4 regions of the Sinorhizobium sp. NG07B genome follow, and region 2 is predicted to be linked to each of the others. Evidence: predicted binding sites of a transcription regulator. Region 2 holds the regulator's gene; each other region holds the start of a gene.
The links. The regulator LexA, encoded in region 2, represses DNA repair genes until DNA is damaged. The targets are predictions, from matches to a motif close to TGTTCNNNNTGTGTTCNG.
Positions count from the first base shown of each region.

Region 1: a site for LexA is predicted at 2,537-2,554, ahead of ruvC (crossover junction endodeoxyribonuclease RuvC). Genes of this name have one in related genera too.
Region 3: a site for LexA is predicted at 2,525-2,542, ahead of dinB (DNA polymerase IV). Genes of this name have one in related genera too.
Region 4: a site for LexA is predicted at 3,549-3,566, ahead of CO664_RS10640 (DUF763 domain-containing protein). Genes of this name have one in related genera too.

Region 1 covers NZ_NWTD01000006.1:141,816-147,183, forward strand. Annotated here, with positions in the region: gene ruvB (Holliday junction branch migration DNA helicase RuvB) at 1-967, opposite strand, end outside; gene ruvA (Holliday junction branch migration protein RuvA) at 1,115-1,732, opposite strand; gene ruvC (crossover junction endodeoxyribonuclease RuvC) at 1,983-2,495, opposite strand; gene CO664_RS20465 (LLM class flavin-dependent oxidoreductase) at 2,665-3,666, shown strand; gene CO664_RS20470 (YebC/PmpR family DNA-binding transcriptional regulator) at 3,909-4,655, opposite strand; gene CO664_RS20475 (MBL fold metallo-hydrolase) at 4,782-5,368, opposite strand, start outside.
Region 2 covers NZ_NWTD01000001.1:1,675,955-1,681,322, reverse strand. Annotated here, with positions in the region: gene CO664_RS08055 (hypothetical protein) at 1-124, opposite strand, end outside; gene CO664_RS08050 (hypothetical protein) at 121-351, opposite strand; gene CO664_RS08045 (hypothetical protein) at 551-910, shown strand; gene ligD (non-homologous end-joining DNA ligase) at 943-1,917, shown strand; gene lexA (transcriptional repressor LexA) at 2,356-3,066, opposite strand; gene CO664_RS30630 (hypothetical protein) at 3,301-3,468, opposite strand; tRNA gene CO664_RS08025 (tRNA-Ala) at 3,781-3,856, opposite strand; gene CO664_RS08020 (sugar phosphate isomerase/epimerase) at 3,944-4,714, opposite strand; gene CO664_RS08015 (hydroxyacid dehydrogenase) at 4,711-5,368, opposite strand, start outside.
Region 3 covers NZ_NWTD01000016.1:54,158-59,525, forward strand. Annotated here, with positions in the region: gene CO664_RS27270 (alpha/beta hydrolase) at 1-487, shown strand, start outside; gene CO664_RS27275 (LysR substrate-binding domain-containing protein) at 544-1,548, opposite strand; partial or broken gene CO664_RS27280 (DNA polymerase ligase N-terminal domain-containing protein) at 1,617-2,370, opposite strand; gene dinB (DNA polymerase IV) at 2,594-3,691, shown strand; gene CO664_RS27295 (DNA/RNA non-specific endonuclease) at 5,182-5,368, opposite strand, start outside.
Region 4 covers NZ_NWTD01000003.1:129,474-134,841, reverse strand. Annotated here, with positions in the region: gene CO664_RS10670 (UdgX family uracil-DNA binding protein) at 1-103, shown strand, start outside; gene CO664_RS10665 (glutathione S-transferase) at 108-830, opposite strand; partial or broken gene CO664_RS31570 (DUF3175 domain-containing protein) at 957-1,031, opposite strand; gene CO664_RS10650 (hypothetical protein) at 1,448-1,774, shown strand; gene CO664_RS10645 (hypothetical protein) at 1,876-2,139, opposite strand; gene CO664_RS10640 (DUF763 domain-containing protein) at 2,215-3,498, opposite strand; gene CO664_RS10635 (DNA-3-methyladenine glycosylase) at 3,657-4,205, shown strand; gene CO664_RS10630 (ATP-dependent DNA ligase) at 4,313-5,368, opposite strand, start outside.

The sequences.
Region 1 (5,368 bases), on a different contig from region 2:
AGGCGTTCGCCGTCAGCACGCGGCCGCGCGGCGTGCGCTGGATGAAACCCTGCTGGATCAGATAGGGTTCGATTATATCCTCGATCGCATCACGCGGCTCCGATAGGCCGGCCGCGATCGTATCGATGCCAACGGGGCCGCCGCCGAAATTATGGGCGATCATCGTCAGGTAACGGCGATCGAGCTGATCAAGTCCCATATTGTCGACCAGCAACCGCGTCAGCGCCTCGTCGGCAAGCTCCCGCGTCACGGCCTCGACCCGCGCCACCTCGGCGAAGTCGCGCACCCGGCGCAGCAGCCGGCCGGCGATGCGCGGCGTGCCGCGCGCCCGGCGGGCGATTTCGCGCGCGCCCTCATCGGTCATGCCGAGGCCCATCAGCCGCGCGCCGCGACGGACGATCAGTTCCAGTTCCTCGACCGTGTAGAAATTGAGCCGCACCGGGATGCCGAAGCGGTCGCGCAACGGCGTTGTCAAGAGACCGAGGCGCGTCGTCGCCGCCACCAGCGTGAACTTGGCAAGATCGATCTTCACCGAGCGCGCCGCCGGCCCTTCGCCGATGATCAGGTCGAGCTGGAAATCCTCCATGGCCGGATAGAGGATTTCCTCGACCGCCGGGTTCAACCGGTGGATTTCGTCGATGAACAGCACGTCGCGCTCTTCGAGATTGGTGAGCAGCGCCGCGAGATCGCCGGCCTTGGCGATGACCGGGCCGGAGGTCGAGCGGAAATTGACGCCGAGTTCCTTCGCCATGATCTGCGCGAGCGTCGTCTTGCCGAGACCGGGCGGGCCGACGAAGAGAACGTGATCGAGCGCCTCGCCGCGGTTGCGGGCCGCCTCGATGAAGATCTTCAGATTGGCGCGCGCTTCCGCCTGGCCGGTAAACTCGTCGAGCGACTGCGGGCGCAGCGTCGCATCGAGGTCCTCGCCCCGCTTTTCCGGCGCAATCAGGCGTGCGGCTTCAGTCATCTCAAACTTCCGTTGCGGGATGGATCGCGCGGCCGCTCGATTTCGCCCCCGCGTGTCCCAACCTTAGTGCGCGGGCGGCAGTCAATCCAGTGCGATCGCGCACACCCTCACTCCTATTCCATTGTGGCTGCAGAAAGGCTTCCCGCCTCAGCGCGCCAGCTCCTTCAATCCCAGGCGGATCAGCTTGGCGCTGTCACCCCCCTCGCCGCCATTCTTCAAGGCCGCGGCGACCGCGTTCGCCGCCTGGTCGCGTGAATAGCCGAGATTGGTGAGCGCCGACACCGCATCGGCGACGGGAGCAGAGGCAACTCCCTCGCTCAGTTCCTGCCTGAGGCCGATCGTCGGGGCCATGTCGCCGGCAAAGGCCGGAGCCTTGTTCTTCAGCTCGGTGACGATGCGCACCGCCACCTTCGGTCCGACGCCTGGCGCGCGCGCCACCGACGTTTTGTCCTGCAGCGCGATGGCGTTGGCGAGTTCGCCGGGTGTCAGCGTCGAAAGCAGCGCCAGCGCCACCTTCGAGCCCACTCCCTGGACGGTCTGCAGCAGGCGGAACCATTCGCGCTCGAGGACCGACAGAAAGCCGAAAAGCTTCAACTGGTCTTCGCGCACATAGGTCTCGATGAAAAGCACCGCAGCCTCACCGGCCGAGCCGAGCCTGGCGAGCGTGCGGGCCGAACAATAGGCCACATATCCGACCCCCTGAACGTCGAGGACGACATAGTCCTCGCCGATTTCGTCGATGGTGCCTTTGAGCTTGCCTATCATCTGGCTTCCGTCTTTCTGGGTCCCTGTACGTCCCTTTGAGGCTTGCGTTCCGCGCACCCCCTCTGGCCTGCCGGCCATCTTCCCCACAAGGGGGGAGAAAAGGAGTGGCACGATCCGTGCCTCCACGGCAGCGTTCCACTTGCTGAAACCTTTCGGTAGGAACCAGTGGCCAGCGGCACATATTCTCCCCCCTTGTGGGGGAGATGGCCGGCAGGCCAGAGGGGGATGGGCTTAGCCGCCATTGCCTGCCCTACCCAGCAAGCGCCGCAAGGCGGCTGGTGATCGCCTGCCTGTTGTGCGCATGGCAGATGGCGATGGCAAGCGCGTCGGCGGCGTCGTTGCCCTTGAACTCGGCCTTGGGCATCAGCACCTTCAACATCATATGGATCTGCTGCTTCTCCCCATGGCCGACGCCGATTACCGCCTTCTTCACCGCATTCGGTGCATATTCGGCGACCCGGAGGCCGGCGCGCGCCGGAACCAGCATGGCGATGCCGCGCGCCTGGCCGAGCTTCAGCGTCGCCGTCGCGTCCTTGTTGACGAAGGTCTGTTCCACCGCCGCCTCGTGCGGCTGGTAGCCATGCACCACCTCGGCAAGCCCGTCGTGCAACTGGCAGAGGCGCGAGGCAAGGTCCATCTCGCCGTCGGAGGTCACCGTGCCGGAAGCGACGAAACGCAGCGAATTGCCGAGCGTCTCGATAATGCCCCAGCCTGTGCGTCTCAGGCCCGGATCAATGCCGATGATGCGAATCGTCGTCTGCATGGCTCACCCTATGTCGGTCAACGGGACGCTGCCAGCAAAAAGTGAACAAAACAAAAACATTACACAGAAACGACATCCGCCGAAGGAAAAACGCAGGCGGGGCCTTGGCGCAAAGAAGCTTGAACCTACATTGCGATCGATCAATTTCTCTTAATTGAAAGCGTTTGCCATGCTGCCCTTTTCCGTTCTCGACCTGTCGCCGATTACCGAAGGCGGCAGCGTCGCCCAGTCGCTGGAAAACTCGCGCCGGCTGGCGATCGCAGCGGAGGAGAATGGCTACAGGCGCTTCTGGCTGGCCGAGCATCACGGCATGAAGGGAATTGCCAGCGCCGCCACTTCGATCGTCATCTCGCATGTGGCTTCGGCGACGCAGAGCATCCGCGTCGGCTCCGGCGGCATCATGCTCCCCAACCATTCGCCGCTCGTCATTGCCGAGCAATTCGGCACGCTTGCCGCCCTTTATCCCGGCCGTATCGATCTCGGCCTCGGCCGTGCGCCCGGCACCGACATGCGGACGGCGCAGGCGCTCCGGCGCAATATGGAAGCAAGCTCGAACAATTTCCCGAATGATGTCGTGGAGCTTCAGGCGCTGCTCGGGCCCGTCAGCGAAGATCAGAAAATCATCGCCGTGCCGGGGGCCGATTCGAACGTGCCGATCTGGCTGCTCGGCTCGAGCCACTTCAGCGCCCATCTCGCCGGCATGCTCGGCCTTCCCTTCGCCTTCGCATCGCACTTCGCGCCGAATATGCTGCTCTCCGCGCTCGAGATCTATCGCGAGCGCTTCACGCCGTCGCCGCAGCTCGACAAGCCGCAGGTGATGGTCGGCGTCATGGGCGTTGCGGCCGACACGGACGAGGAGGCCAACTATCTTTTCACCTCGATGCAGCAATCCTTCGTGGCGCTTCGCCGCAATGCGCGTGGTCGCTTCCCGCCGCCCGTCCGGTCGATGGAGGGGCTGTGGACTCCGGACGAAAAAATCTTCGTCGACCATGCGATGAGCTATGCGGTCGTCGGCGGTCCCGAAACCATCCGCCGCAAGATCGCGTCCTTCGTCGATCTCACCAGGGCCGACGAGCTGATCGTCTCCATGCCGATCTTCGACATGGAGAAGCGGCTGCACTCGCTGAAGCTATTCGCACAGGCGCAAGCGGATTTGGCGCGGGCTGCTTGACCGCAAAGGGTGCCACCCCCTCTACCCTGCCGGGCATCTCCCCCAAGGGGGGAGATCGGCCAGAAGCAAAGCGCTGCCTGGCACTGAGTTTGCGAATGTCAAAGAGACCAGTTTTCACGGTTCGCGTGACGAGCAATTGATTGAGCGGAACATCGCCGCTTGCCGATCTCTCCCCTTGCGGGGGAGATGCCCGGCAGGGCAGAGGGGGGTATTACGCCCGCTTGCCCAGCGCCGAACAGACCTCAGGCGGAAAGCTTCGCCAGCACTTCCTCGGACACCTCGAAGTTCGAATAGACGTTCTGGACGTCGTCATCGTCCTCGAGGTTGTCGATGAGCTTCATCAGCGACTGTGCCTTTTCCTCGTCGACCGGCACTGTGTTCTGCGCCTTCCAGATCGCCTTGACGGTCTCTGCTTCGCCGAGCACGCCTTCGAGCGCCTTCGAAACGTCGCCGATATCTTCGAAACCGCAGATGATCGTGTGGCCTTCCTCGTCCGTCGCCACGTCGTCGGCGCCCGATTCGATCGCCGCTTCCATCACCTTGTCGGCGTCGCCGGCCGAAAGCGGGTAGGTGATTTCGCCGACGCGGTCGAAGGAGAAGGACACCGAACCGGTTTCACCGAGTGCGCCGCCGGCCTTGGTGAAGATCGAGCGGACATTGGAGGCGGTGCGGTTGCGGTTGTCGGTCAATGCCTCGACGATGACGGCGACGCCGCCCGGGCCATAGCCCTCGTAGCGGACTTCTTCGTAGTTCTCCGCGTCGCCGCCGGCAGCCTTCTTGATGGCGCGCTCGATATTGTCCTTCGGCATCGACTGCGCCTTGGCGTTCTGGATGGCGAGCCGGAGGCGCGGGTTCATGCCCGGGTCGGGCAGGCCGGTCTTCGCGGCAACGGTGATTTCGCGCGCGAGCTTGGAAAACATTTTCGAGCGCACCGCATCCTGACGGCCCTTGCGGTGCATGATGTTCTTGAACTGTGAATGGCCAGCCATGACGCCCTCTGCATGCATGAATTTGTTGGGATCGGGCGCCTTATAGTTTCATTGCCGCTTTTCGTCCAGCAGGGCCACCGTTCCGGCACGCGGAATTCGACTCACGCGCAAATGCAGTTCCGCCCGTCAAACCCCCTGGAGCACATGGATCAGCGGCTTGCTCGGCAGAGTGCGCAGCGAAACCGTGATGCTCGGACCGGTGGCGAAGCTCTTGTCATAGTCGTCGCCGAACATCGCCAGGAAATCGCCGATCGGCGGTCCGCGCCGGTGCATCGGCAGGATGAGCGCGGCGCGCAGCCGCGACGTGACGCGGCTCATGCTTTCCGCCCCCATCGTCAGACCGCCGTCGACGGGCACCATCAAAACGTCGAGCCGGCCGATCTGCCGGTAGTGGCTGTCGTCGAGCTCGTGGTGGAGGTGGCCGAGATGACCGATGCAGAGTCCTGCCACCTCGAATATAAAGATCGAATTGCCGTCCGGCTCCATGCCCTCGAAGCCGGAGCGGATGTCGGTCGTCACGTTGCGGATATAGGTATCGCCGACGACGAGATCGTGGTCGGCCGGCTCGCCATCCTCGCCCCAACCATGCAGCACGTGACGGATCGCCGGGTCCGGCGTCAGCGTATAGTGGCTCGAATGGGCCTTGTTCATGGTCACGACGTCGGGCGGCGTCGCGGTCCGGAACCAGCCGTTGTAATCGGTGGCGATCGAAA
Region 2 (5,368 bases):
ACCAGCGTGGCTCGCCCTTGCCGGCAGCGAAGCCGAAGCCGCCCCATTTCGTGCAGCCTGGATGTTCGCAATAGTGCACGTATAGCGTTGTATCGTGCTTGGCCGCGCCTTGCTCGTCGCTCACGTCGTCACCTCATCCTGGCGCTCTGGGCAGGGCGACCAGCCGCGAGTGAAGCCCAGACCCATCGCAATCTGAGCCAGTGCCAGTTGCTCTCGTAGATGCTTGCAGTCGGCGAGGAGCGTCCGGATTGTCGCTTCCGCGTCTCCGCCATGCCAGGCAAGTGCCGATGCGACCTCATCCATCCACGCATCGAATTCGTCGATGTCGGAAGTTTGCTTCTCAGCAGACATGACGTCTCCTTCTCCGCGCACGCAACGGAGTCTTTTACCCCACGGGTTTTCCGATTGGCGGCCGCAACGCCGATGAATGTTCTTATTATGTTCTGGTTTCAGCGAGAGTCAATGCGGTTTGCGTTTGCTCCCAAAACTACTCCATTTGGGCGGCTAGACGCCCACATCGATGGGCGGCATCCTCGCGTTGGAGGATGTAATGGGAAAAGTCTTCGAGTTTGACCCGAAACAGCGCAGCAAGCGTCCTGTGAAGGGTAACGTGCCCGAACGAGCCTGGCCGAACCATCGCGACAAATGGGCACGCAAACAGCAAGGCGGTTCAGTTACCGGCATTGTTGGCGTTGCGGCGATAGCGCTGTTCGCCGCTTCTGAGTTTATACCGCCCATCGTCGGCTGCGACATTAAAGGCAATATCAGCTACCAGACTGGCGAACGCATCTATCACATCCCGGGCCAGGAGTATTACAGCGAGACGCGTATTAGCCTGTTGAACGGCGAATGGTGGTTCTGCTCTGAGGAGGCCGCGCGCGAAGCTGGATGGAGGAAGGCCCATCGATGAGGCTTTTTCCCTGATCCGCGCGTTAATTGCTCATGGCCAGAGCATCCTCGAATAAGCCGCCAGAAGCGCCGCCGGACCCTCTGCCGGCGCGGGTAGAGCCTTGCGTCGCAACGCTCGTCGATCGGCCTCCATCAGGGCGGGACTGGGCCTTCGAGGTGAAGTGGGACGGCTACCGCCTGGCCGTCCATATCGAGACCGGTCGCGTGCGGATCATCACTCGCGGCGGCTACGATTGGACGAGCCGCTTCCCTTCAATCGCTGCCGAGGCGCGGCTTCTTGGGCTGATGACCGCAATCCTCGACGGCGAGGCGGTCGTGCTCGATGAGCACGGCCGCTCTGACTTCGGCATGCTGCAGCGTGCCCTCGGCAGGAAGCCCAGTCTGCACGATCCCCGCGAAATCCTCTTCTTCGCGTTCGATCTCCTCTATCTCGACGGTCGCGACCTGCGCCGGCTGCCACTCAGCGAACGCCGGCGGCTGCTGGAGCCGATCGTCGCCGGCCGTGCCGGTGTCATTCGGCTGTCGGAGGAAGTCGAGGCGAGTGGGGAAGAGTTCTTCCGGATCGCCTGCGAGCACGGCCTCGAGGGGATTGTCGCCAAGCGCCGTGACAAGCCATATCACTCCGGCCGTCGGCCCGACTGGCAGAAGATCAAGTGCGTGCGCAGCGACAGCTTCGTGATCGTCGGCTTCGAGCCGTCAACCGTCCCCGGCGCGATCGGTCGGCTGCTGCTGGCGGCAAGGAGGAGGGGTGAGCTTGTCTATGTCGGCGGCTGCGGAACCGGATGGACGTACGCGGAGTCAGCCAAGCTGCGCGAGCTGCTCGAGGCAATCCGGACGGATTCGCCGGCGGTGAACCTGAAGAGGAAGGGGGCCGTCTTCGTCGAGCCAGTGCTGGTCGCTGAGGCCGAGTATCGCGCCTGGACACAGGATGGCAAGCTCCGGCATCCGTCGTTCAAAGGCATAAGGGAGAGGGCCGACGATGCGACGGTGTTCGAGCTCACAAACTGACGTAAAAATCGGCCCGATGGCGTTTCTGAAAACTCTGAATTCCTCTGAAAAATCAATGTGCCAAAAACGACGGAAAACGAGGTATTTTCGGCCGCTTTTTCAGAAACGATATTGATTTTATTGAAAGTGGAGGGGATTTGCAGTCCTCTGCGTCACCACTCCGCCACGAGGCCTCTCGTGCTCGTAAAATCGAGCGATGGCGGGCGTTTAAAACGAATCCATGTGGAGCGCAAGAGGGAGACGTTCAAAAAAGACGCCCACAAACAGCTTTGAACAGGCCGGAATACGAGAGCGCTTCTTGCCGGTGGCATGGCGGACGCCGAGACCAATAAACGCCGGCCGCAGTAAGCGAGATCACGGAAGGCAAAGAGAACAGTTCTGTCGTCGCGACCGCGCGAAACGACCGCACACAGGATCGGCACAGGAACCCAAATCGGCCTAGTGATAGCGCCGGATCAGACCGACGAGTTTGCCCTGAATTTTCACGCGGTCGGGTCCGAAGATGCGCGTTTCGTAAGCCGGATTCGCCGCTTCCAGTGCGATCGATGCGCCCTTGCGGCGGAATCGCTTCAAGGTTGCCTCCTCGTCGTCGATCAGGGCGACGACGATGTCGCCCGGGCTGGCGGTGCTGGCGTTGCGGATGATCACCGTGTCGCCATCGAGAATGCCCGCCTCGATCATCGAATCGCCCTTGATTTCGAGGGCGTAGTGCTCGCCGCTGCCGATCATCTCGACCGGCACGGAAATCTCGTGCGTATTGTTCTGAATGGCCGAAATCGGCACGCCGGCGGCGATCCGGCCCATGACCGGCACTGTCATAGACGCGCTCTCGACCGGTGGCGTTGGCGCCGGCTTCGGTGCCGGGGGCTTGCCGAGGCTGCCCTCGATGACGCTCGGCGAGAAGCCGCGCCGCGGCTGGGCTGGGCTCGAATAGGCTTCCGGCAGCTTGATGACCTCGAGCGCTCGGGCCCGATTGGGTAGCCGGCGAATGAAACCGCGTTCTTCCAGCGCAGTGATCAGCCGGTGGATGCCCGATTTCGACGCAAGATCGAGCGCATCTTTCATCTCGTCGAAGGAGGGCGGGACCCCGGATTCCTTCATCCGTTCATGAATGAACAGAAGCAATTCCTGTTGCTTGCGGGTCAGCATGCGCGTCACTCCAGATTCGCGAAACAAATCAAGAACAGAAACTATCCGTTCCATATGTGTTCCGCAAGCACTTAATATTCCGTGAACTCATGCGTCGAGGCGCGTCCGCTATCAGGGCGGCACGGACGGTTTGCGGGTTTCGATGGTGGTGAAGACTTGCGTGCGGCAAGCGTCACACATAGGCGAGCGTTTGCTCACCTTTGACGACGCTGTGCATCGTCTTGACAAGCCGTCCTAGTAGGCGAGGCGCAGCCCGCCGGGGCTAAGAACGTCGAAGTCGGGTTCAGGGTAGGGGCCGTACCACTGGGTGTAGGTCGTGTTGCCCGTAGCGCCTGTCGTGGCGCATCCTGAAAGTGTGAGAAGAGCGATTAAGGCGGCGGCGATCAGAGATTTGAGAGGCATGGTAGTCCCCACTTGCGGGAGTTGCCGATATGCAATGATGCCAGGTGCTAAGTCTCTCTCAAATCAGGCTCTTTGGCAAGCGAGGGGCAAGGCGGGAAGACGGCACATCGGGTGGAAAACACCGCTCCCTCTGACTTCGGGTCGCTCGCTTCTTAACGGAATTCGCGTTCGCAATGGGTCTGCTGCGAATACAGTCTGAAGTGGTGGTCGTCCGAGGGTGACGAGCCACGTCGGATCGGCCCGCTACAGAGATGTCGCTGATGTCTTAGCGATGTTCTGTTACCTATGTCTCCGGGTCGGACAAAGGTCGTTTGGTGGAGTCGAAGGGAGTCGAACCCTCGACCTCCGCAGTGCGATTGCGGCGCTCTCCCAACTGAGCTACGACCCCAGCCGTTCACCTATATAGGCGGATTTGAGCGCCCGCGCCAGTCCCTCCCGGCGTCTCGCGTGGGGAGGATCGGGGCCGTCGTGGATGTCACTCGAGGAGAATTTGCTTGAGCGTCGCGGCGTCCTCGATGAAGGCGGCGGGATCGTCATTGGCGACGAATTCCAGCATTGCAAAGCGTCGCCCGGTCCAGCGCGATGCGGGGAGGGCCGTGAGGACGCTTCGCCAATAGTCGGATGCCGATGCCAGGGGAAAACGGTTGCGATTTCGATCCCAGGCGAAGACGTGGACATGAGATACATGCTGACCGATGCGGGCGACCTCTGCGAGCGCCTCGCCGAGCTCCAGCCCGGGCCGCGGCTGCCAATAGAGATAAACATTGTCGTGGGCGATCGCGTCGATCAGGCGGCTTGCCGAGTCGGTCGTGTCAGTCAGCGATTGCGGGTGATATTCCAGCGAGACGGTCACGCGGTGGCGCGCGGCTTCGGCGCCCATGTCGCGGATCGCCTTTGCGGCATCACGTCTTTCGCCTGCGCTGTAGTCCTTTGAATCGCGCCGGCGGGTGCCTGGCCAGATGCGGATATTCGAGGCACCGAGTGCAATCGCGCTCTCGAGCGCACGCCTGAATTCGATGAGGTCGTCAGTCGGTGGCGCGACATAGGATCCGTAGGATGTCGTCAGTTCGGCCCTTGCGCTGAGGAGCCCGACGATCCGGGCGTTGGACGTGTCGCCCGGAGCAATATGAGCGTCGCCTGCCCATTCGATCGCCGCAAGACCGGCGCTCCGGGCTAAGCCGACGATTTTTTCCGGAGGCAAGCTCCTGAAGGTGACGGTGCAGAGCCCCGGTTCGAAATCGCTCATGCCATGCGCTCCAGGTCGTGCTTGCGGACTTCGAACAGCAGCTGCCGGCCTTCCAGAAAGCGCTCGATTTCGTCGACGGCCATTTCGCCGAGTCGCGTCCTCTCAAGTCCGATGGCGCCGGCAATGTGCGGCGTTAGGAAGACGTTCGGCAAATCATAGAAAGGCGACGTTCCTTCCGGCACCTCGGGATCCGTCACGTCGATGACGGCATTGATTGCGCCCGTCTTCAGCCGGTCTATCAGTGCGGCCTCGTCCACGAGCGCACCCCGCGCCGTATTGATCAGTGTCGCACCGTTCTTCATCAGGGACAGCCGCCGCCCGTCGATCATGTGCTGGGTCTCGGGCAGAGAAGGCGCATGCAGCGAGACTATATCCGAATGCGCCATCAGCGTCTCGAGATCGGCTTTTTCGACACCGATAGCCGAAGCGCTTTCTTCCCCGACCAAGGGATCGTAGAGCAGCACCCGATAATCGAAGGGGCGAAGCAGGTCGATCACCCGCCTTCCGATCCGCGAGGCGCCAACGATGCCGATGGTGCGGCGGTAGTTTCCAATAGCCTGCCCCTGCAGCAGCTGGATGCGCTGACGCCCTCTGTCGGCGGCATAAAGGTCGCGGAAGCGAAAAACGTGCTTGCCCGAAAAAATGATTGCCGCC
Region 3 (5,368 bases), on a different contig from region 2:
GGGAGGGCTGACCGCCTTGTTGCTGGCTCACCAGGCTCCCGAGCGCGTGATCAGCTTCACGAATATCAAGGGCAATCTTGCTCCGGAGGATTGCTTCCTCTCCAGACAGATAGTGGACTATGCGGAAGCGGACGCCGCGCAGTTCTTCGAAGACTTCATTCATCGGACACATTCAGCGCCTGCCTTCTCGAGCGCACTTTATGCGGCAAGCCTTCGCCATAAGGTCCGCATTGGCGCTGTGCGTGCAATATTTGAGTCCATGGTTGACCTCTCCGATCATGGAGACTTGCTGGCAAAGTTCGTCAATTTGCCATGCCCTAAGATGTTCATGTACGGCGTCGATTTCGCAAATCTCTCCTATCTTCCACAGCTCAAGTCCTGTGGTGTGCGGCTCGCGGAGATCGAACATTGCGGCCATTTCCCGATGTATTCCAACCCACCTGCGATGTGGAAAGAGATCGTCGACTTCACCATCGCCATTACCTGAAGCGGCTCGACCAACAATGAGCGAATGCGCGAATGCAGGTGATTGCTGCGGCAGGCTCAGGCGGTCGGGTTACTCGCCCCATTGCGAGATCTTAAGCGCGAAACGACCAAATCCACCATCGGGTGGTAACGATTTTCATTCCACGCGAGTGCAGCGGTGACGATCATCACTTTTTCCTTAAGCGGCCTGACGACCACGTTATCAGGCGCAAGTTTGCGCATCGAAGAAGGCACCAGTGCAAGTCCCTGCCCGCAACTGACATAGGCAATCTGCGAAGCGACGGACCTGACCTCATGCAGAATTCGCGGCGCAAAACCATGCGAACGGCAAACCGCGACGACCATGTCGAAATAGACTGGGCTTACCTGTCGAGACGACATCACCAACCGTTCGGTCTCCAGCGATTTCAGACGGACCCTCGGAAGCTTGGCAAGCACGTGGTCCTTTGGCATGGCAACGGCGAGGCGATCGTCGGTCAGCGGCATGGTCGCAATACCGCTACCAATCTCACCCTCCAGCCGGACGAATGCGAGATCCAGTTCCCCGGCCTCAAGGCCTGGAACTGCCTCGACGCTATCAATCTCGCGAACGAACACCGTCAGGTTGGGGTGGCTCCGGCGAAGTCCCTCCAGCAAAGGCGGCACGGTATCGAGCATAGCGGAAGTGATCGCTCCTATATGCAGGACCCCTGACTGCCCGGCCGCGACTTCTTTGACAACACGTTCCAGCTGTTCCACCTGGTCTGCGAAACGACGTACAGCCGGAAGTATGGCGGCGCCAGCCGCGCTCAGCTTCGTGCCGCGGCGGGAACGATCAAACAACTGAAGCTTCAGGGATTGCTCGAGGACCTTGATCTGCCCGGTGAGTGGCGGTTGGGACATGCCAAGGCGTTTGGCGGCGCGACCAAAATGCTCTTCCTCGGCAATTGCTAGAAACATCCAGAGTTGACGGATAAGCCGGAAATCTACAACGCTCATCTCTATCTCCAGAAGCCAGACGCCTAATCCGAAATTGATATCACGACGTCGTCTGTAGAACGATAAGCGATCAGGGATTCTCATTCTCGAGCGCGACGCGGTCGCCGCGCTGGATCGGGAGGAAGGAGCCAAGCTGCCACCTCCGCAGCATGAAGCTGCGGCGCGATGAAGTGCGGCGGGTCGGCTGCCGTGGAGGTCGCGACATCCTTCCGCGATCTCTTCTTGCGCTCGTCGGCCGCCAGGCCATGCTTGCTGTCCCAGACAGCATCCGCCTCGACATTCGCCTTCGCCATCATGAACGGTCTCGGTTTGCGGCCCTTGCCCCTCCGCGATCTGCTCCATGCTGCGGCCGGAGGCGACCGAAGTCGGGTTCTCCTCAAGGACCGCCGCGCCATTCTCCTCGACCGAATGATCGTCGTGATGCTTGATCAGCAGCCAGTTGGTTCGCTTGCCGCCATCGCGATCGTTGCGCATCCGCACCAGGACGAAACTGCCGTGTAGCCGCTTGCCATGAAGCGTGAACTTGAAGTCGCCCTTCTTCAAGGCCTCTTCTGGTGACTTGCGACCCTCCGGTTCCCAGTAGCCGCGATCCCACAACATCACCGTGCCGCCGCCATATTGACCCTTGGGGATCGTGCCTTCGAAGTCGCCATAGTCGAGCGGGTGATCTTCGACCTCGACCGCCAGGCGCTTGTCATGTGGATCGAGCGACGGCCCCTTGGTCACCGCCCAGGATTTGAACACCCCGTCGAGCTCGAGCCTCAGGTCATAATGGAGCCGGGTGGCGTCGTGCTTCTGGATCACGAACCGACGGCGGTTCGACGGCTTGACCTGCGCCTCACCGCTCGGTTCGCTGGTCTTTTTGAAATCGCGCTTGGCACGGTATTTGGAAAGATTGTCGGCCATTTCGCGGCATCCTCCAGCAGCACGAGCGGCGCCGCCGACGTCTGCCTCCTGATTGTCGAAGCTCACAAGACGACAACGCCGCGGGCGGTCCGGAGTTTCGCGGACATAGGCCCCGGGCCAGTTGAAATAGTTGATCTCGCGGCAAAGACTGCTATGTTCTCTATTTGTTTCGGCGCCGCCTTCCAGATGACATGCCGATCCCATCGTGATCGCCGAAGCCGCCATGAACGACATGAGTCCAACCCCCGTCCGAAAAATCGTCCATCTGGACATGGACGCTTTTTACGCATCGGTCGAGCAGCGGGATAACCCGGAGCTTCGTGAAAAGCCCGTTGCGGTCGGCCATCCGGCGGCGCGCGGCGTGGTGGCGGCGGCGAGCTACGAGGCGCGCGCTTTCGGCGTCCATTCGGCCATGCCGTCGGTGACCGCGAAACGAAAATGCCCGGAGCTGATCTTCGTGCCGCCGCGCTTCGACGTCTACAAGGCCGTGTCCCAGCAAATCCGGGAAATCTTCGCGGAATATACGCCGCTCGTCGAGCCGCTGTCGCTCGACGAAGCCTATCTCGATGTCACCGAGAATCTGCAAGGCATGGACATCGCCACCGAGATCGCACTGGAAATCCGTGCCAAGATCAAAGCGGTCACCGGGCTCAACGCATCGGTCGGGATTTCCTACAACAAGTTCCTCGCCAAGATGGCGAGCGATCTGAACAAGCCCAATGGCCAGGCCGTCATCACGCCGCGCAATGGACCCGCCTTCGTCGAGGTCCTCTCCGTCGAGAAATTTCATGGCGTCGGCCCGGCAACGGCCGAAAAGATGCATCGGCTCGGGATCAATACCGGCGCCGACCTCAAGGGGAAGACGCTCGCTTTCCTGCAGGAACATTTCGGGAAATCTGGGCCGTATTTCTATGGCATTGCCCGTGGGATTGACGAGCGCCGGGTGAAGCCCAATCGGATTCGCAAGTCGGTGGGTGCGGAAGACACCTTCGCCGAGGATATTGCTGATCTCGATCTGGCGACCGCGGAGCTCAAACCCCTTGCTGAAAAGGTCTGGCGCTACTGCGAGGCCCAAGGCATCAGCGGCAAGACGGTGACGGTGAAAATCAAATACTCGGACTTCACCCAGGCGACGCGGAGCCGGACCGGGTCAGTAACGTTTGCGGACGTTGCTGAAATCCTTGCTGCGGCGTCGGACCTCTTGGCAACTGTCTATCCATTCAAGCGGCCAGTGCGGCTGCTCGGCGTCACGCTTTCAACGCTGACGGCCTCCGAAATCGGCTATGCAGAAACACAGTCCCAACTTGATCTCGGGCTCTGACGGGCCATCGCACCGAAATGGAAAAGCCTGCCGCGGGAGGAGGTGCGGCAGGCTTTCCTAGAAGAGCCGAACAGCGACTTGGGAGGAGGAGTGCCGCTGTTCCAACAGACGTCCCCTTGGGAGAAGGAGTGGGCCGTCTGAATTTCGAAGCGTTGCGGGAGGAGGAGCATCGCTTCGATGAAAATAATCATACTCGGACCAGCACCATCCGCCAGCGTCTATGTTGCACTGCAGCTATGCACCCGCCGCAACAATCCGCAGAACACGTGGGGCATCCCTGCCCCTGATTTGTCGGCGGCTTCGCCGCTCCAACCGGAATTTGCAGCCCCTGTAATGTCTCACAAAGACGTGCCCATGCGGATTAATCAGAGAATTCCATTGTGCGGCGCAGCAATCGTCGCGGGCGGCGCAATCATCAGCGGGCTACCCTATGGCGTGGCAGGCACGGTCGCGGAGGCGTTCGAGCGTATGCAAGGCCGCAATCCGCCGACTGTCTCCAGGCTCCAGTCCGTGCTCAAGAGCGCATCAAACGACCGCGGACCCTGGCCTTCGATTTCGATCTGGCACGGCACGCATGACCAGACGGTCCGAGCACGGAATGCAAATCACCAAGCAATGGAGCGGCGTGCACGCCCTCGCTACCCAGCCAACTCGGAGCGAGATGATACACGGCCATTCCCGGAAAGTTTGGCTCGACGCGAAAGGCCGGCAAGATCGTCGAGACCTACTTCGTCAAAGGCATGGGCCACGGCGTGCCTCTGGCGACGAACAGCGATGTCCCGATCGGGAGAGCCGGTCCGCATATGCTTGAGACTGGGATTTCCTCGACCGTTCGTATCGCACGTGCATGGGGGCTGGCCACGGAGGCAGACGTCGAGGAGGCTGAGGCAGCCGGCAGTCATGTCCGCCGGGAAGAAACCGATGTGGCGTCATCCACGATAGAAAGGGCATTGCTCTACCCAAGGTCGCGGGCGACCGCCGTCGGCACCACTTCAGACGGCAAGATCGCCAAAGTCATAAACGATGCGCTTCGAGCTGGGGGTCTGATGCGGTGACAAGATCATAGCCCGCAAGCGGGAATGATCTTGTTACGAACACAATCTGCCTCTATATGTCTGCCCATCGGCCTTGCTGGTGAGCATCTGAGGATGTTCGCGGGGCCGCAAGTCGCTTGAGACTTTTGACCACGGATGTACTGGCACTGGAATTGAAGCGATGTGAGGAAGGTCGGGTTTGCCCGGCCTTTTTTGTTACCTGCCGATCTGCTGCAGAACGGGAGCCAACGTTCGGACAGTCCTGCTCGGCCGAATGGACGAGATCCGCTACAGGGGCGACGTTCCGGGATGCCTTGGGTTCGGCCAGACCTGCTGGTATGCGACATCGTTACCATGCTGATGTGCGTGGCCGCCTAACGGCATGCATGACGGTTGCCCGCCCCGACATTTGGCTCAGAGCCAGTCGTGACGGGCAAGCCGGGGTGGGGAACGCGCTTAAGCTATGCTGCCGCGCACGTCGGCGTCGAACAATGGCCCGAAATCAAGGCCCGTCAAACGAGCGATTTCGCGAATCTTGACAGGCCGCTTCGCCCTGCTGAGGTCGATCGTTCCTTCGAACCTTTCGTCGAGGTCAGCGACCTCTTCTTCCTGCCACAGCATGAAACCATGCGCTCTGAGTTCG
Region 4 (5,368 bases), on a different contig from region 2:
CCATCCCTCCTATCTTCTCAGAATTCAGAACAGGGACGACGCCGCGGCGGAACGTGCCCGCTTCGTGAAAGACCTCGCCCAAATCGCCGGCCACGTGGATTAGCAACTCAGGACGGTCGGTCGAGTTCGGGATAGCGGCGGAAAATGCAGGACTCGTTGAAGGGCAAGCGCCTGTCGGAAGCCAGATAGCTCATGATCCGCGGTCGCGCCGCGACCGAATCATGCAGCGCAATCAGCGCCGGCACATGCTCTTCATTGGCACGCATCGCGTTCGGAAACGCGTAGCGGAGCCCCTCGACCAGGTGGAACAGCGAAAGATCGACATAGCTCGGTCGCCCGCCGACGCTATGCTCCGGGCCTTCCGGATTTTGGGCGAGAACGCGTTCGAAATAGCCAAGATATTTCGGGAGCCGCTCGGATAGGAAGTTCTCCGCCCGCTTCGACGCTTCCGGTTTCTGCTCCTCGTAATAGAGCGACACGCCTATCGGATGGTGCGTGTCGTGGATTTCGGTAACGAGATCCGTCACCGTCAATTGCAGGCCGTTGGCAACGTGGCGCAGGCCCTCATCCTCGGGCGCCAGCCCCAGCCTCGGGCCGAGATAGAACAGGATATTGGCGACGTGGGAGATGAGCAGTTCGCCATCGACCAGAAAGGGGGGCGCGAAAGGGCTGGTGGCACCGCCGGCATCCGTCATCAGCTTCAGCATTGCATCTGTGCCGCCCGGCTGGCGCGCCGCATCGACATAGTCGGCGCCTGCCTCCTCCAATGCGAGCCGCACAAATTCGCCGCGTCCGGGAATTCCATCCCAGTAATAGAGCGTGAATGCCATGAAATCGCTCGTCTCCCGGTTCAGCCTGTGGGCACTCGCCCGAAAATCCCTCCTGAGTTCGTCCTTTGCCCTTTCGAGGACGCGCCGCTGTTCGTCGGCCAATCCAGAACCTGCCCTCAAGGAACGGGCGATCTTCCGCGGATCGTCCGAGGCAAAGATACCGGGCTCGATGTCCAGCGCATTGCTATGCGCCGTCACCTCTTGCGACCATTTCGTCGTCTTTTTACTGCCGTTGCCCTTCGGGCCCCATCAGCGGCTCAGCGCAGCCACACGGGCAATTCGGAAGCCTGCCGAAATTCGCGCGCCCGGTCCTTCCAGCCGAGCTTTTCCCAGGCGAATTGCTGGGCCGCCATCCTTGCCGTCTCCTTCGTGGGATAAAAATCAGGCAACACATAATCCTTGTCGCCACAGCAGAGCAACGCTCTCCCGCTCATCAGGTCGAAATGAAGCTCTAGGCATTCCTGTGCATGCATCGAATCCCTCCCGGACATGATTCACAAAAACGGCCCTCGCGAGAGGAAGTTCCAACGACATGAAAAGAAGCTCCGCAAATCCGCATCGTACCACCGGAACAACGGAGGCTTCCCGGAGTTTAGAGCGCTTACGGGAGACCAGCCATGAGCAAGCACGGAAAAGCGCGATCCCCGACCGTCGCGCGCCCTCTTGATCCGCACGGTGTCGACGAACCGATCGATGCGTCAGAACGTCATGCGGCAGAGACCAGTGGTACGGTCCGGCAACAGATCACTGACCTGCAGGAGCGCATCGCCGAGCTCGAGGCAGAGATCGATGCGATTGCGACCGAGGCGCATACCGCAATCGGTACGCTCCCCGGCGCCGACCGGATCGAGACGGCAAAGGATGTGGTTACCGAGAAGCGCGACGAGATTCAGAGGCTGAGGGCACGGCTGGAGGAAATTCAAAGGCTCGTCGCGACGCGTTAGCTTCTCAAACTCACCCGCGGCGAGGCCGGTTCAAAACACGTCATACCTCAAAATAGGCGCGCAATACGGACTGAACAGGGTTTCCTTGCAAGTGTCCGCTCTCACTCGCGGTCGACGAACTTGAAGAAACGGCTGACTTTCCCCTCCGCGGTCCGGTCCTGATAAAGGAAGGCCAGCTTGTTCTCGTCGAATATGCTGAAGAAATCCCCCCAGGAAATCTCCTCCAGCCTCTCTTCCGGCTTTCCAAAGTCGATGCGCAGCAAACCGCCGTCGGATGCCCCCTTGACGCGGGCCGGATGGCCGTCGCGGCTCTCTGCCCATTTGCGGATCGTGTCGTGATCGGTCGTTGTTTTCGAAGCGCTCACCGGAACCTCCTTCGGTTGGGGATGTCTCGCATCTCGCCCCTCTAATCGATCGGTCCGGTGATTGTTCCCGTGAGCTCAGCTGCGGCTGCGGCCCTTGACGGCGGCAGCGTCCCTGTGGTCTTCCTTGTCCTCCGGCTCCCAGCCGAACACGCTCCGCCCGCCAAAGCGGGCAGAATTTCTGAACTCGCCGGCAACGATCTCCTTAAGATCCGGGCCGGTGACGTAGCGCTCCAACCGGCGCGACTGCTCATCGAGCCGCCGCAAGGCGGCGAGTTCCTCCTCTCGCCCGAGCCGCCCTTTCTGCACCGCCGATTTCATCACGTTGATCGTCTCGTCATAGACCTTGAGCGGCACCGGGAAGGGATGACGGTCCTTGCCGCCATGGGCGAGCGAAAAACGAGCCGGGTCGGAAAAGCGGCACGGCGTGCCGTGCACCACCTCGGCGACCATCGCGAGCGCCTTGACGGTTCGCGCGCCGACGCCCGGCACGAGAAGCAGTTCCTCGAAATCCTTCGGCCCGCGATCGGCTGCGGCGGCGAAATTGCCGTGCAGGCGCCGCATGTTCACGTCGCTTTCGCGCACGTCGTGATGGGCCGGCATGAAGAGGTGCGGCAGCATCGGCTGGGCCGGAGCCGGCAGTCCCGGCCCGCGCGCCTCGATCGTCGCCAGCTCGCGCATTAGGCCATCGGGTCCGAGCGCGCTTAAAAGGTCGAGCTGGCTTGCCCGCGAGGCGCCGGCGCGCCGGTCCGCAAGGTTGATGATCTTGCCCTGCTCCCGCCCCTCGATCGCCGCATGCGGCGAGTCGACGAAGCTATCCAGGCCTTCGGAAAGCCAGTGATAGCGCCGTGCCTGCCGTCGGTCGCCATTCATGCCCTGCTGGACAACCACCCAGCTCGCATCGTCCGTGACAATGAAGCCGTGAAGGTAGAGATCGAAGCCGTCCTGTACGGCGGCACTGTCGACCTTGGCGACGAGGCGGCTCGCCTCGGCAAGCCTCGCGCCGTCGAAACCGATGCGTTCGCCGATCACGACAAGTTCGCCCGGGGTCATTCGGGAATGCCGGCCACGGCCGCCGCAGACGTGAATGCCGAGTTCGCCCGAAAGCGGCGTCAGGCCACGCTTCAAGGCGCCGATGACGCTGGTGGTGATCCCCGACGAATGCCAGTCCATGCCCATCACCGCGCCGAAGGACTGGAACCAGAACGGGTGCGCAAGCCGCCTCAGGAATTCGTCCCGTCCATAATGATGGACGATCGCCTCGGTGATCAGAGTGCCGAGGCGTGTCATCCGGTCGCCGAGCCACTTCGGGACCCGGCCGCCATGCAGCGGCAGATCCGCATTGCCCGCTCGTTGCGCCATGTCTCGGCTCCTCGTTGTATCGTCTTTGATTTAACCCTACATGCTTCGGATGTTCGCGGAAAGTTCTCAGTGGCTGCGCGCAAGTTTCGGGCGCAACGTTGGCGAGCGTGAAAATATGAGACTACATACGACCGGCATAGATCGGGGAGCGCTATCCATTGCAGTGGGATGACAGCTTCTTTGCGCGCGACGCCGTTAAGGTCGCCGCCGATTTAATCGGTGCGGAATTCGCTGTCTCCGGCATCGGCGGCATCATAGTCGAGACGGAAGCTTATCTGCCCGACGATGCCGCCTCCCACAGCTTCGCCGGTACCACGAACCGCAACCGCTCGATGTTCGGCCCGCCGGCGCATGCCTATGTCTATCTTTCCTACGGTCTTCACTGGTGCCTGAATTTCGTCTGCCTGCCCGGCAGCGCCGTGCTCGTCCGCGCCATCGAGCCGAGATGGGGGCTGGAGACGATGCGGGAGCGGCGCGGCGTTTCGCAAGACAGGTTGCTCTGTTCCGGCCCCGGACGAGTCGGCCAGGCGCTCGCGATCGGCAAGGAACAGGATGGCTTGCCGCTTAACGGAAAGCCCTTCCAGCTAAGCCTGCAGACGAAGCGGCCGCCCATTGCAACCGGCCTTCGCGTCGGAATATCCAAGGCCGTCGAGCACCCCTGGCGCTTCGGATTGGAGGGCTCACCCTTCCTCAGTCGCAAATTCTAATGCATGTCGCCCAAACGTGTGCAGCGGTTTTGGGATGACGACATGCACAAAACAAGGACCTAAAGCGCGCAGCGTGAATACATTTTCTCGCGACGCGCTTTGGCCTGTCAGCGTGGCTCGATCTGCTCATAGGTGCATTGGCGCGGATCCTTGTCGGGACGCCAGCGCATCAGCTTCGTGCCATGGCGAAAGCGACGGCTGCTGACGTGATCGAATCTCACCTCGACCACCAGCTCCGGACGGACCGGTTCCCATTCGCCGCTGCGCTCGGTGCTCCAGCGGCTCGGGCCGCCGGGTGCCTTGCCGGTAAAGCCGGGCGGCTCGCGCAATGCCTCCAGCCGACGTGTCAATGCCGGGCGCTCCTTGTCGGAAATCGTCGCGGTGAAACCGACGTGGTTCAGCGTTCCGTCGCTATCGTAAAGCCCGAGCAGGAGGGAGCCGACCGCGTCGCTGTTGCTCTCGTAGCGGAAGCCGCCGACGACGCAATCGGCGGTTTTCAGGCGTTTGACCTTGACCATCGCCCGCTCGCCGCATTCGTAAGTCCCGTCGCGCCGCTTGGCGACGACGCCGTCGGTCGCGCCCGCCTCCCACGAGGCGAGCCATCGCTCGGCCTCCTGTCGGTCTCGCGTGAAGGGGGAAAGGGCGAGCTTGTCCGGAACTGCGTTTTTGGCGGCAAAGGCTTCCAGTGCCGCTCTCCGGGCGGGAAGAGGCTTGTGGGTCAGGATTGCCCCCTTTGCGTCGACCAGCATGTCGAACAGGATGAGGCGGGCCGGCGTTTGCTGCGCGAGCTTCTCGACGCGGCTTGCCGCCGGATGCAGGCGCATCTGCAGGGCGTCGAAGGAAAGACGCCCCTCGACTTCGATGACGAGTTCACCGTCAAGGACGAATTGGCGGGCGTCCAGCCGGTGCAAGAGGGCGATGACTTCCGGGAAAAACCGCCCGAGCGGCTTGCCGGATTTGGCCCTAAGATCAACCTCCTCGCCGGATTTGAAGGCAAGGCAGCGGAAGCCGTCCCATTTCGGCTCATACTGCCATGCCCCATCTCTCGGAAGCTCGGTCGCAGAGCGGGCCTCCATCGGCGCGGTGCTGACCGGCAGCGCGAAGCCGCCGGCGGATACAGCCTCCGCCGCCGCCCTTGCCTTTCTCGCCGAGCGCGGCCGTCC